DNA from 3 places in the Pseudomonas sp. NPDC087336 genome. Region 1 is predicted to be linked to each of the others. Evidence: predicted binding sites of a transcription regulator. Region 1 holds the regulator's gene; each other region holds the start of a gene.

What was found. Region 1 encodes sigma-54, which starts transcription at its own class of promoters, with help from an activator protein. Its sites were predicted from a motif close to ANTGGCATNNANNTTGCTNT; they were not measured.
Region 2: glnA (type I glutamate--ammonia ligase) is a predicted target of sigma-54. The motif match lies at 1,784-1,803, and genes of this name have one in related genera.
Region 3: ACIO0C_RS21390 (pilin) is a predicted target of sigma-54. The motif match lies at 3,159-3,178, and genes of this name have one in related genera.

What each region holds. Positions count from the first base shown of each region.
Region 1 covers NZ_JBIUYA010000014.1:85,151-89,810, reverse strand. Annotated here, with positions in the region: gene lptB (LPS export ABC transporter ATP-binding protein) at 1-208, shown strand, start outside; gene ACIO0C_RS16090 (RNA polymerase factor sigma-54) at 393-1,886, shown strand; gene hpf (ribosome hibernation-promoting factor, HPF/YfiA family) at 1,962-2,270, shown strand; gene ptsN (PTS IIA-like nitrogen regulatory protein PtsN) at 2,283-2,747, shown strand; gene rapZ (RNase adapter RapZ) at 2,750-3,607, shown strand; gene ACIO0C_RS16070 (HPr family phosphocarrier protein) at 3,623-3,898, shown strand; gene ACIO0C_RS16065 (ZIP family metal transporter) at 3,949-4,660, opposite strand, start outside.
Region 2 covers NZ_JBIUYA010000011.1:122-4,781, forward strand. Annotated here, with positions in the region: partial or broken gene ACIO0C_RS13020 (GTP-binding protein) at 1-26, opposite strand, end outside; gene thiI (tRNA uracil 4-sulfurtransferase ThiI) at 115-1,569, opposite strand; gene glnA (type I glutamate--ammonia ligase) at 1,898-3,304, shown strand; gene ACIO0C_RS13035 (DUF4124 domain-containing protein) at 3,454-3,963, shown strand; gene glnL (nitrogen regulation protein NR(II)) at 4,206-4,660, shown strand, end outside.
Region 3 covers NZ_JBIUYA010000022.1:74,904-79,563, reverse strand. Annotated here, with positions in the region: gene ACIO0C_RS21400 (DUF748 domain-containing protein) at 1-1,847, shown strand, start outside; gene ACIO0C_RS21395 (BON domain-containing protein) at 2,031-2,384, opposite strand; gene ACIO0C_RS21390 (pilin) at 2,693-3,112, opposite strand; gene ACIO0C_RS21385 (type II secretion system F family protein) at 3,422-4,639, shown strand; gene ACIO0C_RS21380 (prepilin peptidase) at 4,641-4,660, shown strand, end outside.

The sequences.
Region 1 (4,660 bases):
AGGCGACATCAAGCAGATCATCCACCACCTCAAGGCGAAGGGGATCGGCGTGCTGATCACCGACCACAACGTCCGTGAAACCCTGGATATCTGCGAAACCGCCTATATTGTCAACGATGGCCAACTGATCGCCGAAGGCGACGCTGAAACCATCCTGGCCAATGACCTGGTGAAGGAAGTGTACCTGGGGCATGAATTCCGCCTGTAAGCATCGCGGTGTCCGGCGGGTCGGCCGAGCGCTTGCCGCAATAAAAAATCAATCTTTTTTTATTGTTACAGCGCTCTAGGCAAACGCCGCAGTTTCGGGCATATAATTTGCTTAAGTTTGGCGCTCCGGCGCCCTGTAGTGGATGGCGCATGTGCGCCGGCGAATAAGGTGTTAAGCCCCTGCCATGAAACCATCGCTAGTCTTGAGAATGGGCCAGCAGCTGACGATGACACCGCAGCTGCAACAGGCCATCCGCCTGCTCCAATTGTCGACCCTGGACCTGCAACAGGAAATCCAGGAGGCCCTGGAGTCCAATCCGATGCTCGAGCGCCAGGAAGAAGGCGACGACTTCGATAATTCCGACCCACTGGCCGACAACGCCGAACACCAGCCCAGTACCGACACCCAGGAACCCTCATACCAGGAAAGCGCCCCGACCGTCGATAACATCGAGGAAGGCGACTGGAACGAGCGCATCCCCAATGAACTGCCTGTCGACACCGCCTGGGAAGACGTCTACCAGACCAGTGCCAGCAGCCTGCCGAGCAACGATGACGACGAGTGGGATTTCACCACCCGCACATCGGCCGGCGAGAGCCTGCAAAGCCACCTGTTGTGGCAATTGAACCTGGCACCGATGTCCGACACCGATCGCCTGATCGCCGTGACCCTGATCGACTGCATCAACAACCAGGGTTATCTGGACGAGACGCTGGAGGAAATCCTCGAAGCCTTCGATCCGGAACTGGACATCGAACTGGACGAAATCGAAGCCGTCCTGCACCGCATCCAGCAATTCGAACCCGCCGGTATCGGTGCGCGCAACCTGGGCGAATGCCTGCTGCTGCAATTGCGCCAGCTAACCGCCAAGACACCTTGGCTGGCCGAAGCCAAGCGCCTGGTCACCGACTACATCGACTTGCTCGGTAGCCGCGACTACAGCCAGCTGATGCGCCGCATGAAGCTCAAGGAAGATGAACTGCGCCAGGTCATCGAACTGGTCCAGAGCCTCAACCCGCGCCCGGGCTCGCAAATCGAGTCGACCGAAGCCGAATACGTGGTTCCCGACGTGATCGTGCGCAAGGACAACGAACGCTGGCTGGTGGAGCTCAACCAGGAGTCGGTGCCTCGCCTGCGGGTCAACGCCCAGTATGCAGGGTTCGTTCGCCGTGCCGACACCAGCGCCGACAACACCTTCATGCGCAATCAGCTGCAGGAAGCCCGCTGGTTCATCAAGAGCCTGCAAAGCCGCAACGAAACCCTGATGAAAGTGGCCACGCAGATCGTCGAGCATCAGCGCGGCTTCCTGGAGTACGGCGACGAGGCGATGAAACCATTGGTCCTGCATGACATCGCCGAAGCAGTCGGCATGCACGAGTCGACGATTTCACGGGTCACCACGCAGAAATTCATGCATACCCCTCGGGGAATCTATGAACTGAAATACTTTTTCTCCAGCCACGTCAGCACCTCCGAAGGCGGAGAATGCTCGTCCACGGCGATTCGCGCGATCATCAAAAAACTGGTAGCTGCGGAAAATCAGAAAAAGCCGTTGAGTGACAGCAAGATCGCTGGTTTACTGGAGGCACAAGGCATTCAGGTGGCCCGCCGCACCGTCGCCAAGTACCGCGAATCCCTGGGGATCGCGCCTTCGAGCGAACGCAAGCGGTTGATGTAGGGCCACGCCACAGCGTTCCAGTGGCAGATCATCTGGATCTGCCGCTTTATGCACTGGCAACGAAGGAGAAGCTGTATGCAAGTCAACATCAGTGGACACCAACTGGAAGTGACCGAACCTCTTCGCTCCTACATCGGCGAAAAACTCGAACGATTGGAGCGACATTTCGACAAGATCACTAACGTGCAGGTCACGATGACGGTCGAAAAGCTGAAGCAGAAAATCGAAGCCACGCTGCATATTCCCGGCAATGAAGTGGTCGCCAACGCGGAACATACCGACATGTACGCGGCGATCGACGCATTGACCGACAAGCTGGATAAACAACTCAAAAAGCATAAGGAAAAGACCCAGAGCCTCCTCCAGGGCGCTACGGGTCGTTAACACTCCCAACCCATGATCCGACTTGAAAGCATCCTGACCCCCGGCCGTTCCCTGGTGAACGTGCCGGGCGGCAGTAAAAAGAAAGCCCTCGAGCAAATTGCCAACCTTATCCATCGCGAAGTGCCGGATCTGGAGATGCAAGATGTCTTCGAGGCTTTGATTGCCCGTGAAAAACTGGGCTCGACCGGTTTTGGCAACGGCATCGCCATTCCCCACTGTCGCCTGAAGGGCTGCAACGCACCCATCAGCGCCTTGATGCACTTGGATGCCCCCATCGATTTCGACGCCATCGACGGCGCCCCGGTTGACCTGCTGTTTGTGCTGCTGGTCCCGGAAGCCGCCACCGATGCGCACCTGGAGTTGTTGCGCCAGATTGCCAGCATGCTCGACCGCAAGGACGTGCGCGACAAACTGCGCAGCGCCCCGAGCAATGAAGCCTTGTATCAGGTTGTCCTGAGCGAGCAAAACGGGCAGTAATCATGCGCTTGATCATCGTCAGCGGCCGCTCCGGCTCGGGTAAAAGTACCGCCCTCGACGTCCTCGAGGACAACGGCTACTACTGCATAGACAACCTGCCGGCGGGGTTGCTGCCCGAACTGGCCGAGCGAGCGCTGATCCACACCGAGCTGGCACAACCGCTGGTTGCCGTATCCATCGATGCACGCAACCTGCCAAGCCACCTGTCGCGGTTCCCCGAGTTGCTGGCCGAAGTGCGCAGTCGCCACATCCAGTGTGATGTCCTGTACCTGGATGCCGACGAGGAAACCCTGCTCAAACGTTTCTCGGAAACCCGTCGGCGCCACCCGCTGAGCAATGCCAACCGCTCACTGGCCGAAGCGATCAACGACGAGACCACCCTGCTCGGGCCGATTGCCGACCTTGCCGATCTCAAGCTCAACACCACCAGCCTGAACTTGTATCAACTGCGCGATACCATCAAGCTGCGCCTGCTGAACCAGCCGGAACCCGGTACGGCGTTCCTCGTGGAATCGTTCGGGTTCAAGCGCGGCATGCCGGTCGACGCCGACCTGGTATTCGATGTGCGCTGCCTGCCCAATCCTTACTGGAAGCCGGAACTGCGCGAGCAGTCCGGGCTCGACCAACCGGTGGCCGAATACCTGGCGGCGCAACCCGATGTGGAGGAAATGTTCCAGGACATTTCTACTTACTTGCTCAAATGGCTGCCACGCTTTGCCGCCAGCAACCGTGCCTATGTCACCATTGCCATTGGCTGCACCGGCGGCCATCACCGCTCCGTCTACCTGACTGAACGTCTTGGCCAGGTCCTGCAGCAATCCCTGAAGAATGTCCAGGTTCGCCACCGCGACCTCAGCTAAAGGATTCACATCGCGATGCCTGCTCTGGAAATCGAAATCATCAACAAGCTGGGCCTGCATGCCCGCGCTTCGGCAAAATTCGTTGGGGTCGCCGGTCAATTCAAGGAATGCACGATCAGGGTAGGACGCACGCCAGAAACCACCGTCGATGGTAAAAGCATCATGGCGATGATGATGCTGGCCGCCGGCAAGGGCACCAGGATTTATCTGAGCACGCAAGGCGAGCAGGAACAGCAAGCGCTGGATGCGCTGGTAGCGTTGATCAACAACTACTTCGACGAAGGCGAGTAAAGGTCAAAAGATCGTCCGCAGGCTCGGGCCGCATTCGGACGATCTTTTTCTCAACCCAACGCCGTATCCATCACCATCATCAAACAAAACCCGATCAGCAACCCAAGGCTGGCCAGCTTGTCGTGACCATGCCGCCGCGACTCGGGAATGACTTCGTGGGTGACCACCAACAGCATCGCCCCCGCCGCCAGCGCCAAACCCAAAGGCAACAACAGTTCAGCCAGGCTCACCAGCCACGCGCACAACAGCGCGAACACCGGCTCAACCAAACCTGACGCTGCACCCATCAAAAAAGCCTTGAAACGCGACATCCCTGCCCCGGCCAGGACCAACGCGATCACCAACCCTTCCGGCACATCCTGCAAGGCAATGCCCATTGCCAGGCTGTCGGCATCAGGCATACCACCACCGGCCGACACGCCGACCGCCATGCCTTCAGGGATGTTATGGGCAATGATTGCAAACACGAACAGCCAGATCCGTGGCGGGATCACCGGATGCTCCACGGAGCCGATGAGCATTTGTGGTGAAGCTTGCGCGACCTTGCGATCCACCAGGAACAAAGCGAGCGCGCCGAGCATGATGCCGAAACAGATCAAGCTGCTGGCTGCCCACGGCGTCATGTCGAGGTTTTCTGCCGCCGCAATGCCCGGCACGATCAGCGAAAACGCTGTCGCCGCGAGCATCACGCCAGCACCAAAGCCCAGCAGGGTATCGCTGAGTGCCTGGGGCATACGCCGGATCACCAGCACCGGTACGGCC
Region 2 (4,660 bases), on a different contig from region 1:
GTGTGCTGACAAGTCTTGGCAGCGATTTACAGTAGAGTCAGGCCTTGCCGTTACAGCTTGACGGCGGCGTCGGGGGGCCGGTGACGCAAGCCACAGGCAAACAGCCCCGGGCACTTAGCTCGGTCGATAAACGCGCACATTGGCATGTCCCTCACTGAGCAAATGGTGGGCATGCAGGCGACTCATCACGCCTTTGTCGCAATAAAGCAGGTACTGGCGAGTAGGGTCCAGCTCCTTGAAACGAGCGTTCAGTGCATAAAACGGCATCGTTTGTACCTCGATGCCAGCAAGGTCCAGCGGGTCGTCTTCAGCGGCATCCGGGTGACGGATGTCGATGACGATCTGACCGGCCAGCGCTTCGCTGACTTCTTCAATTTGCAGGTCCTGGCCCAATTCGTCGATCACCCGATCGATCGGTACCAGTTTGGCGTTCTCGAGCGCACGCTCAAGGACTGCCATGTCGAATTCTTTCTCTTCGTGCTCCACGCGATGGCGCTTGGCAGCGGTCTTGGGGTTCACCGAGATGACCCCGCAGTACTCCGGCATGTGCCTGGCGAAGTCGGCGGTGCCGATTTCGTTGGCCGTGTCGATGATGTCCTGCTTGTGGCTGGCAATCAGCGGGCGCAAGACCAGTTTGTCGGTCACGCAATCAATCACCGACAGGTTCGGTAACGTCTGGCTCGACACCTGGGAGATCGCCTCACCGGTCACCAGCGCTTCGATGTGCAGTCGATCAGCAATTTGGGAGGAAGCGCGCAACATCATACGCTTCAATACTACGCCCATATGACTGTTATCGACTTTGCCGAGAATTTCTCCCAGCACTTCTTCGAACGGCACACTGACAAATAACACGCGTTGCGAGCTGCCGTACTTCTTCCAGATGAAATGCGCGACTTCCATGACGCCCAATTCGTGGGCACGTCCACCCAGGTTGAAGAAGCAGAAATGCGCCATCAGGCCGCGACGCATGATCTGGTAGGCCGCGACGGTGGAATCGAAGCCACCGGACATCAGCACCAGCGTCTGTTCCAGCGCACCCAGCGGATAACCACCGATACCGTTGTGCTGGCTGTGGATCACGAATAACCGTTGGTCGCGAACTTCGATGCGGACTTCAATTTCAGGCTTTTTCAGGTCGATTCCGGCGGCACCGCACTGACGGCGCAACTGGCTGCCGACATATTTCTCGATGTCTATGGAGCTAAATGGGTGCTTGCCGGCGCGCTTGCAACGTACCGAGAAAATCTTCCCGGCCAGTGCATCACCGTAGTGCTGCTTGCACTTCTCGACGATGTCGTCGAAATCACCCAGCGGGTACTCGTCGATTTGCAGGAAGTGCGCGATACCCGGCATGCAACTCAGGCGCTCGCCCATCTCCTTCAGGGCCTTGGGGTCGCTGACGCGGGTCTCCAGCTCGAGATTGTCCCACACGCCGTTCACCACCACAGCCGGGTCCAGGTCACGGAGCACGGCACGGATGTTCTTGGCCAACTGGCGGATGAAACGCATCCGTACCGGGCGGCTCTTGATGGTGATCTCTGGAAAGACTTTTACGATTAATTTCATGGAAACAGCGCGCGCGAGGCCTGCCGAAAAAGGGGGGCGCGGATTATAGCGGAAATTGCTCAAGGTTTAACCAGTTAATGTGCAGAAGGTTTTGCACGCACCAAAACAGGTCAATTTTAGATTTAGGCGCCACATTAAGGGGCGCAATTTTCTGCTTTATAGCCTTTTGCACCTCTAAAAGCGTGAAATTGGGGCAAAAAACCCATGGTGGGGCACTGGCATGCAATTTGCTCCCTTGTGAGGCAGGTTGCCTTGGCAGAGTATTCGCGCCGGCATCACAAACATTTAAGGGCATCCACTACCAGCCCTAATCCACCCGGAGGACACTATGTCGAAGTCGGTTCAACTCATCAAAGATCATGACGTCAAGTGGATTGATCTGCGCTTCACAGACACCAAGGGCACTCAGCACCACGTGACCATGCCGGCTCGCGATGCGCTGGACGATGACTTCTTTGAAGTCGGTAAAATGTTCGACGGCTCCTCCATCGCTGGCTGGAAAGGCATCGAAGCCTCCGACATGATCCTGCTGCCGGACGACTCCACCGCTGTTCTGGACCCGTTCACCGAAGAGCCGACCCTGATCCTGGTCTGCGACATCATCGAACCTTCGAGCATGCAAGGCTACGACCGCGACCCACGTGCGATCGCCAAGCGCGCCGAAGAGCACCTGAAATCCACCGGTATCGGTGACACCGTGTTCGCCGGTCCAGAGCCAGAGTTCTTCATCTTCGACCAAGTGAAGTTCAAGTCCGACATTTCCGGCTCCATGTTCAAGATCTACTCCGAACAAGGTTCCTGGATGTCCGACCAGGACATCGAAGGCGGCAACAAAGGCCACCGTCCAGGCGTCAAAGGCGGCTACTTCCCGGTTCCGCCGTTCGACCACGACCACGAAATCCGTACCTCCATGTGCAACGCACTGGAAGAAATGGGTCTGACCGTCGAAGTTCACCACCACGAAGTGGCAACTGCCGGCCAGAACGAAATCGGCGTCAAGTTCAACACCCTGGTGAAGAAAGCCGACGAAACCCAAACCCTGAAGTACGTCGTGCACAACGTTGCCGATGCCTACGGCCGTACCGCTACCTTCATGCCTAAGCCTCTGTACGGCGACAACGGCTCGGGTATGCACGTACACATGTCGATCTGGAAAGAAGGCAAGAACACCTTCGCTGGCGAAGGTTATGCCGGCCTGTCCGATACCGCCCTGTACTTCATCGGCGGCATCATCAAGCACGGTAAGGCCCTGAACGGCTTCACCAACCCGGCGACCAACTCCTACAAGCGTCTGGTTCCAGGCTTCGAAGCTCCGGTAATGCTGGCCTACTCGGCTCGCAACCGCTCGGCTTCGATCCGTATTCCTTACGTGTCGAGCCCGAAAGCCCGTCGTATCGAAGCACGCTTCCCGGATCCGGCTGCCAACCCGTACCTGTGCTTCGCCGCACTGCTGATGGCTGGCCTGGACGGCATCCAGAACAAGATCCACCCTGGCGACGCAGCTGACAAAAACCTGTACGACCTGCCGCCTGAAGAGGCGAAAGAGATCCCACAAGTTTGCGGCAGCCTGAAAGAAGCCCTGGAAGAGCTGGACAAAGGTCGTGCGTTCCTGACCAAAGGCGGCGTTTTCAGCGACGACTTCATCGACGCTTACATCGCCCTGAAAAGCGAAGAAGAAATCAAGGTACGTACCTTCGTACACCCACTGGAATACGAGCTGTACTACAGCTGCTAATCCGGTAGCGCTGCGACACGCGGCGTGACAAAAAGAGGCCTCCTTCGGGAGGCCTTTTTTGATCTTGCTTCCTGTAATGATGACGATTTGGGTCAACCCACCACCCTGACCTATGCTGCACTCCTATGCTTTCGTTTCCGGTCGATTTCATGGCTCGTGGTTTTCTCCTCATCCTGCTGCTGATTGCCCTGCCCACCACAGCGCAGATCTACAAGTACACCGACGCTCAAGGCAACACGGCGTATAGCAATCAACCCCCTGATGGCGTCACCGCGCAACCGGTCGAACTGCCACCGCTCAACCGCGTTCAGCCCCAGCCCACACAAGCATCTCCCACACCCACCCCTGAACAAGACCAGCCACGCATCGCCTACAACGTACTGGAACTCACCGGCCTGCCCACCACCGAAGCCCTGCGCGCCAACAACGGCACCTTCACTGTCACCGTAATGATCGAACCGCGCCTGCAAGGCCCGCATCTGTTGCAGCTGTTGCTGGACGGACAGCCTTATGGCCAACCCGGCAACGTACCGATCCTGCAATTGGTGAACATCGACCGCGGCTCGCACCGCCTCGCCGTGCAGGTCGTCAGTGGCGAAACCATCGTGCAGCAAAGCCCTACCGTCACCTTCACATTGCAGCGGGTGCACAAGCGCTGAAGGACTTCCAACCTCGTTCAGCTTTGCGCACTATATTGGTGCGAATGGTTGCACCGCGCGCACATTGCAGCCCATTTTGGTTCGAAACTACCCGCGAAAGCTGGCAGAACGCCACGCAATCGAGCGTCAAACGCCTGTTTCAGGGGTTAAGCGCTTCTTTTCGGAGCCTTGGTTTGGTTTTTGCATTTTCCTCGCATCAGCGCGTTATTCATGCGCGCGCCCTGCTCCAAAAGAGGTCCTGAATGACCATCAGTGACGCACTGCATCGCCTGCTTCTCGACAACCTGACCACCGCCACCATCCTGCTCAACGCCGAATTGCGCCTTGAGTACATGAATCCCGCGGCGGAAATGCTCCTGGCCATTAGCGGCCAGCGCAGCCATGGGCAGTTCATCAGCGAGCTGTTTACCGAGTCCACCGAGGCGCTGAATTCGTTGCGCCAGGCGGTACAGCAGGCGCATCCGTTCACCAAGCGCGAAGCGATGCTCACCGCCCTTACCGGCCAGACCCTGACGGTCGATTACGCGGTAACACCGATCCTTTCAGGCGGCGACACACTGCTGCTGCTCGAAGTCCACCCTCGCGACCGCTTGCTGCGCATCACCAAGGAAGAAGCACAGCTTTCAAAGCAGGAAACCAGCAAGATGCTGGTGCGCGGCCTGGCCCATGAAATCAAGAATCCGCTGGGCGGTATTCG
Region 3 (4,660 bases), on a different contig from region 1:
AAGTGCTGCTCAACGATGTGCAATTGCGCGATTACAAAGTGCATCTGGTGGACCGCAAAGCGCAGCCTGCGGTGGAGCTGGAGCTGAGCCCACTGAATCTCGACTTGCAGAAGTTCGACAGCCTCAATGGCTCGCCCTTCCTCCTCAAGCTCGACACCGGCGTTGGCAAGCAGGGCAAGCTCACGGCCGATGGCGAGGTCAACCTGGCGCCGGTCAGCGCCCGACTCAACGTACAGACCAAGGACATCGACCTGCGCGTCGCCCAGTCCTATATCAGCCCGTTCATTCGCCTGGAACTGCGCAGCGGCATGCTCGGCAGCGACATGGCGGTCAACCTCAAAGGCACCGACCCCCTGGCCCTCAGCGTTACCGGCCGCGCCCAGGTGGATCAGTTGCATACCCTCGACACCCTGAAAACCCGCGACTTCCTCAAGTGGCAACAGTTAGTAGTCGAAGGCCTGAACTATCAACACGGCGACAGCCTGTCGATCGACAAGATCAACCTGCTGCAACCCTATGCGCGCTTCATGATCAACGATGACCGGACCACCAACATCGATGATCTGCTGATCCCACAACCGGCCGACACTGGCGCTGGCGCCAAGCCTGCCGCCGCCAAACCCGCCGCCAGCAAGGACAAGCCCCTGGGCATCCATATCGGTGGCATTGCCATCAACGACGGTTCCGCGAACTTCGCCGACTTCAGCCTGACCCCGAACTTCGCCACCGCTATCCAGCAGCTCAACGGTTCGATCGGCACCATCGACAGCCGTCAGGCGAAACCGGCCAGTGTCGACATCAAAGGCAAGGTCGATCGCTATGCACCGGTGACCATCAAGGGCGCGGTCAACCCGTTCGACCCGATGGCCAGCCTCGACATCGCCACCAGCTTCAAACGCGTGGAACTGACCACGCTGACACCCTACTCCGGCAAGTTCGCCGGTTATCGCATCCGCAAGGGCCGGCTCAACCTCGATTTGCATTACGTGATCGTCAAGGGCCAGCTCAAGGCTGAAAACAAAGTGGTGGTCGAGCAGTTGCAACTGGGCGAAAAAGTCGACAGCCCGGATGCCGTGAGCCTGCCACTGAAACTGGCCATCGCCTTGCTCAAGGATGTCGATGGCAAGATTTCCATCGAACTGCCGGTGAGCGGCGACCTGAATAACCCGCAGTTCAGCGTGATGCCGATTGTCTGGCAGACCCTGCGCAACCTGATCGTCAAGGCCGCCGCCGCGCCGTTCAAGCTCATTGGCGGCCTGGTGGCCGGTGGTGGTTCGCAAGACCTGGGTACCGTGTCATTCGCCCCGGGCTCGAGCGACCTGAACAAGGACGCCGAAGCGGCACTGGTCAAACTGTCCCAGGCCCTCAAGGAACGTCCGGCCCTACGCCTGGAAATCGAAGGCACCGCCGCCAAGAGCAGTGACGGCCCGCTGATCGCCGAGCAACGCCTGGAACGGGAATACCAGTACAACTACTACAAAATGCTCCAGCGCCGTGGCGACAAGGTGCCGGCGAAGGCTGCCTTGCTGGAGGTGCCCGACAGCGAGAAAGGCCCGTTGCTGGAAGGGATCTACCGCACACGCCTGAAGGTCCAGCCACCTGCCGAATGGAAAGACCTGGGCAAAGAAGAACGCACCGCGAAAATGCGTGCGGACGTGATCCAGTTCTGGAGCTCCAGCGAAGTGTTATTGCGTGAGCTGGGTCAGGAACGCGCCAGCAGCATCAAGGATTACCTGGTCGACAAGGGCCAGCTCGCCGACGACCGCGTGTACTTCATCGATGCCCAGTTGGGCGAAGCGGAAAAAGACGGCAAGGTCGTTACGCCACTGCATCTGGACGCCGAGTGAACTAAACGTCAAAAGATCGCAGGCTGCGATCTTTTGCTTTAAATAGAACAGGCCCCGACACGAATGCCAGGGCCTGTAATGGCCACGTCCTTGTGGCCGGTCGCATGAACTTCTAAGTTGCGGCAGACGTATGACTCAGCCCGCCTGCCGCGCCTTCTCCCAGTCCAGGCGAGAAGTCTTGCCTTACTCGGCTTTGAGGCCGTCAGCGGAGACTGCCTTGACGCCTTTGATTTTCTTGGTGATGGCCACCGCAGTGGATTTCTGAGCGTCCGTTACTGCAACGGTGGACGACAGGGACACAACACCCTTGTTGGTTTCCACTTTGATATCGGTACCTGGAATGCCTTTTTCGGTGACCAGGTCTGATTTGACTTTGGTAGTGATCCAGGTATCGGAAACATCCTCTTTCGCTTCGGTCATTTCACCGGCGGCCAGCATCATCGGTGCTTGTGTGGCCTGAGTCTGGGCAAACGCAGCGTTGGCCATGGTCAGGGTCAGCGCGGTAGCAGTAGCGGCAGCAATAGCGAACTTCTTCATACGAGTAACTCCTGTTTTTCTGGAAAGTCTGCTGGGTGATCTGTCAGCAGGGTTACCAGAGATATTGCGAACGCTGTGCCAACTTTGAAACAAACATTAATTTCTTATAAATCAATAAGTTAGAAAAACAGTCATTTTTCACAATCATGCAAAATGCATGAGTTGGACATTATCGACATGCAAGTTGCGGGTTTTGAAGAAGGCCTAAGGCCATGAATTTTTGGAAGTTTTCTCAATGAGTCGATGTTTCTGAACAGCGAGCAAAAAATACCCCGCAGCGGCGGGGTATCAGGCAATAAACCAATGGATCAAGCTTTCGGCGCAACGCCCGTGCAGCCTTTCGGCGCGTAGTCCTGGTCGACACCGGTGGTGCACGCCCAGCCAGTCAATGAGCGCGTCAGGGTAATGGTTTTATTCAGCACCTGCGCCGGAGCATTGAGGATTGTGCAACCAATCGTGCCCGTACCCTCGGCAGCTTTGCCCGCTGCGGTCATGGTGCAGTTGGACGTGCTGGCGGAACCGCCCACCTGCGCCAGATCCGGGTCCGTCCCCTGGTTCATCAGATCTTCAAACGGCACCTTCAATGCTGAAATCTCGGCCAACCCGGCCGTGACCTTGGCCCGCGCCTGGTACTTGGAGTAAGCAGGGAGCGCAAACGTCGCCAGAATCCCGATGATCGCCACCACTATCAGTAACTCGATCAGGGTAAAACCTTTTTGATTGTTCAATGACAGCCTCCGTGCATGAGTCGAAATCTCATGATCTGCACCGTCTGCAGCACAGCCCATGCCAAGCCCGTGGCGCCCTGTTCCCGGGGTGCACGGTCGCCACAAAGCTCCCTTTTACCCTCAGGAACCGCACAATCTGACACTTTTCGTCACCTCAAGAGCGCTGGTTTGGCTCCACCAATTGACTAGGCTATAAGTCTTGAATGCCTTGTACCCGGTATCCCGAGGAACGCATCGGCACATTCACGATCTATGAGGGTCGGTTGCGATCAATGCAACGGCGTTATAACGGGTCAGCAAGGACTGAACATGGCAGTCAAGGCAGCAAGAACCAGCGTGTACACCTGGGAAGGTACAGACAGGAAAGGCACGAAGGTGACGGGCGAGTTGAGCGGTCAAAACCCGGCGCTGATCAAGGCGCAATTGCGCAAGCAAGGCATCAATCCTGGCAAGGTGCGCAGGAAAACCACGTCGATTTTCAATCTCGGCAAACGCATCAAGGCCCAGGACATTGCCCTCTTCACCCGGCAGATGGCGACCATGATGAAGGCCGGCGTGCCGTTGTTGCAGTCGTTCGACATCATCGGTGAAGGCTTCGACAACCCGGCCATGCGCAAGCTGGTCGATGAGGTGAAGCAGGAAGTGGCAGCGGGCAACAGCTTCGCCGCGGCCCTGCGCAAAAAACCGCAATACTTCGATGAGTTGTACTGCAACCTGGTGGACGCCGGGGAGCAGGCCGGCGCGCTGGACACCCTGCTGGAACGGGTGGCGACCTACAAGGAAAAAAGTGAAAGTCTCAAGGCGAAGATCAAAAAAGCCATGACCTACCCGCTGATCGTCGTGTGCGTCGCGATCATCGTGACCGGCATCCTGCTGATCAAGGTGGTGCCGCAATTCGAATCGGTGTTCAAGGGTTTTGGTGCTCAATTGCCGGGCTTCACCTTGATGGTCATCGACCTGTCGCAGTTCATGCAAGCGTGGTGGTGGATGTTGCTGGGCGCAGTCATTGCGGCTGCTCTGGCTGTGCGCCGCGCCCTGAAAACCTCGCAAGGTTTTCGCGACCGAACGGACACCTGGCTGCTGAAACTGCCTTTGATAGGCACCTTGATGTACAAGTCCGCGGTGGCCCGTTTCGCTCGCACGCTGTCGACGACCTTCGCCGCCGGCGTACCGCTGGTCGACGCCCTGGAGTCGGTGGCCGGCGCCACCGGCAACATCGTGTTCAAACGCGCGGTGTTGCGCATCCGGCAGGACGTTGCGACCGGCATGCAGCTGAATTTTTCCATGCGCACTTCCGGTGTTTTCCCGAACATGGCCGTGCAGATGACCGCCATTGGCGAGGAGTCTGGCGCACTCGACGACATGCTGGACAAGGTCGCCGGTTTCTACGAGGACGAGGTCGACAATATGGTCGACAACCTCACCAGCCTGATGGAACCGTTCATCATGGTGGTGCTGGGTGTTATTGTCGGCGGCCTGGTGGTCGCGATGTACCTGCCCATCTTCCAACTCGGCTCAGCGATCTGACATGCCCTTGAACGAAATTCT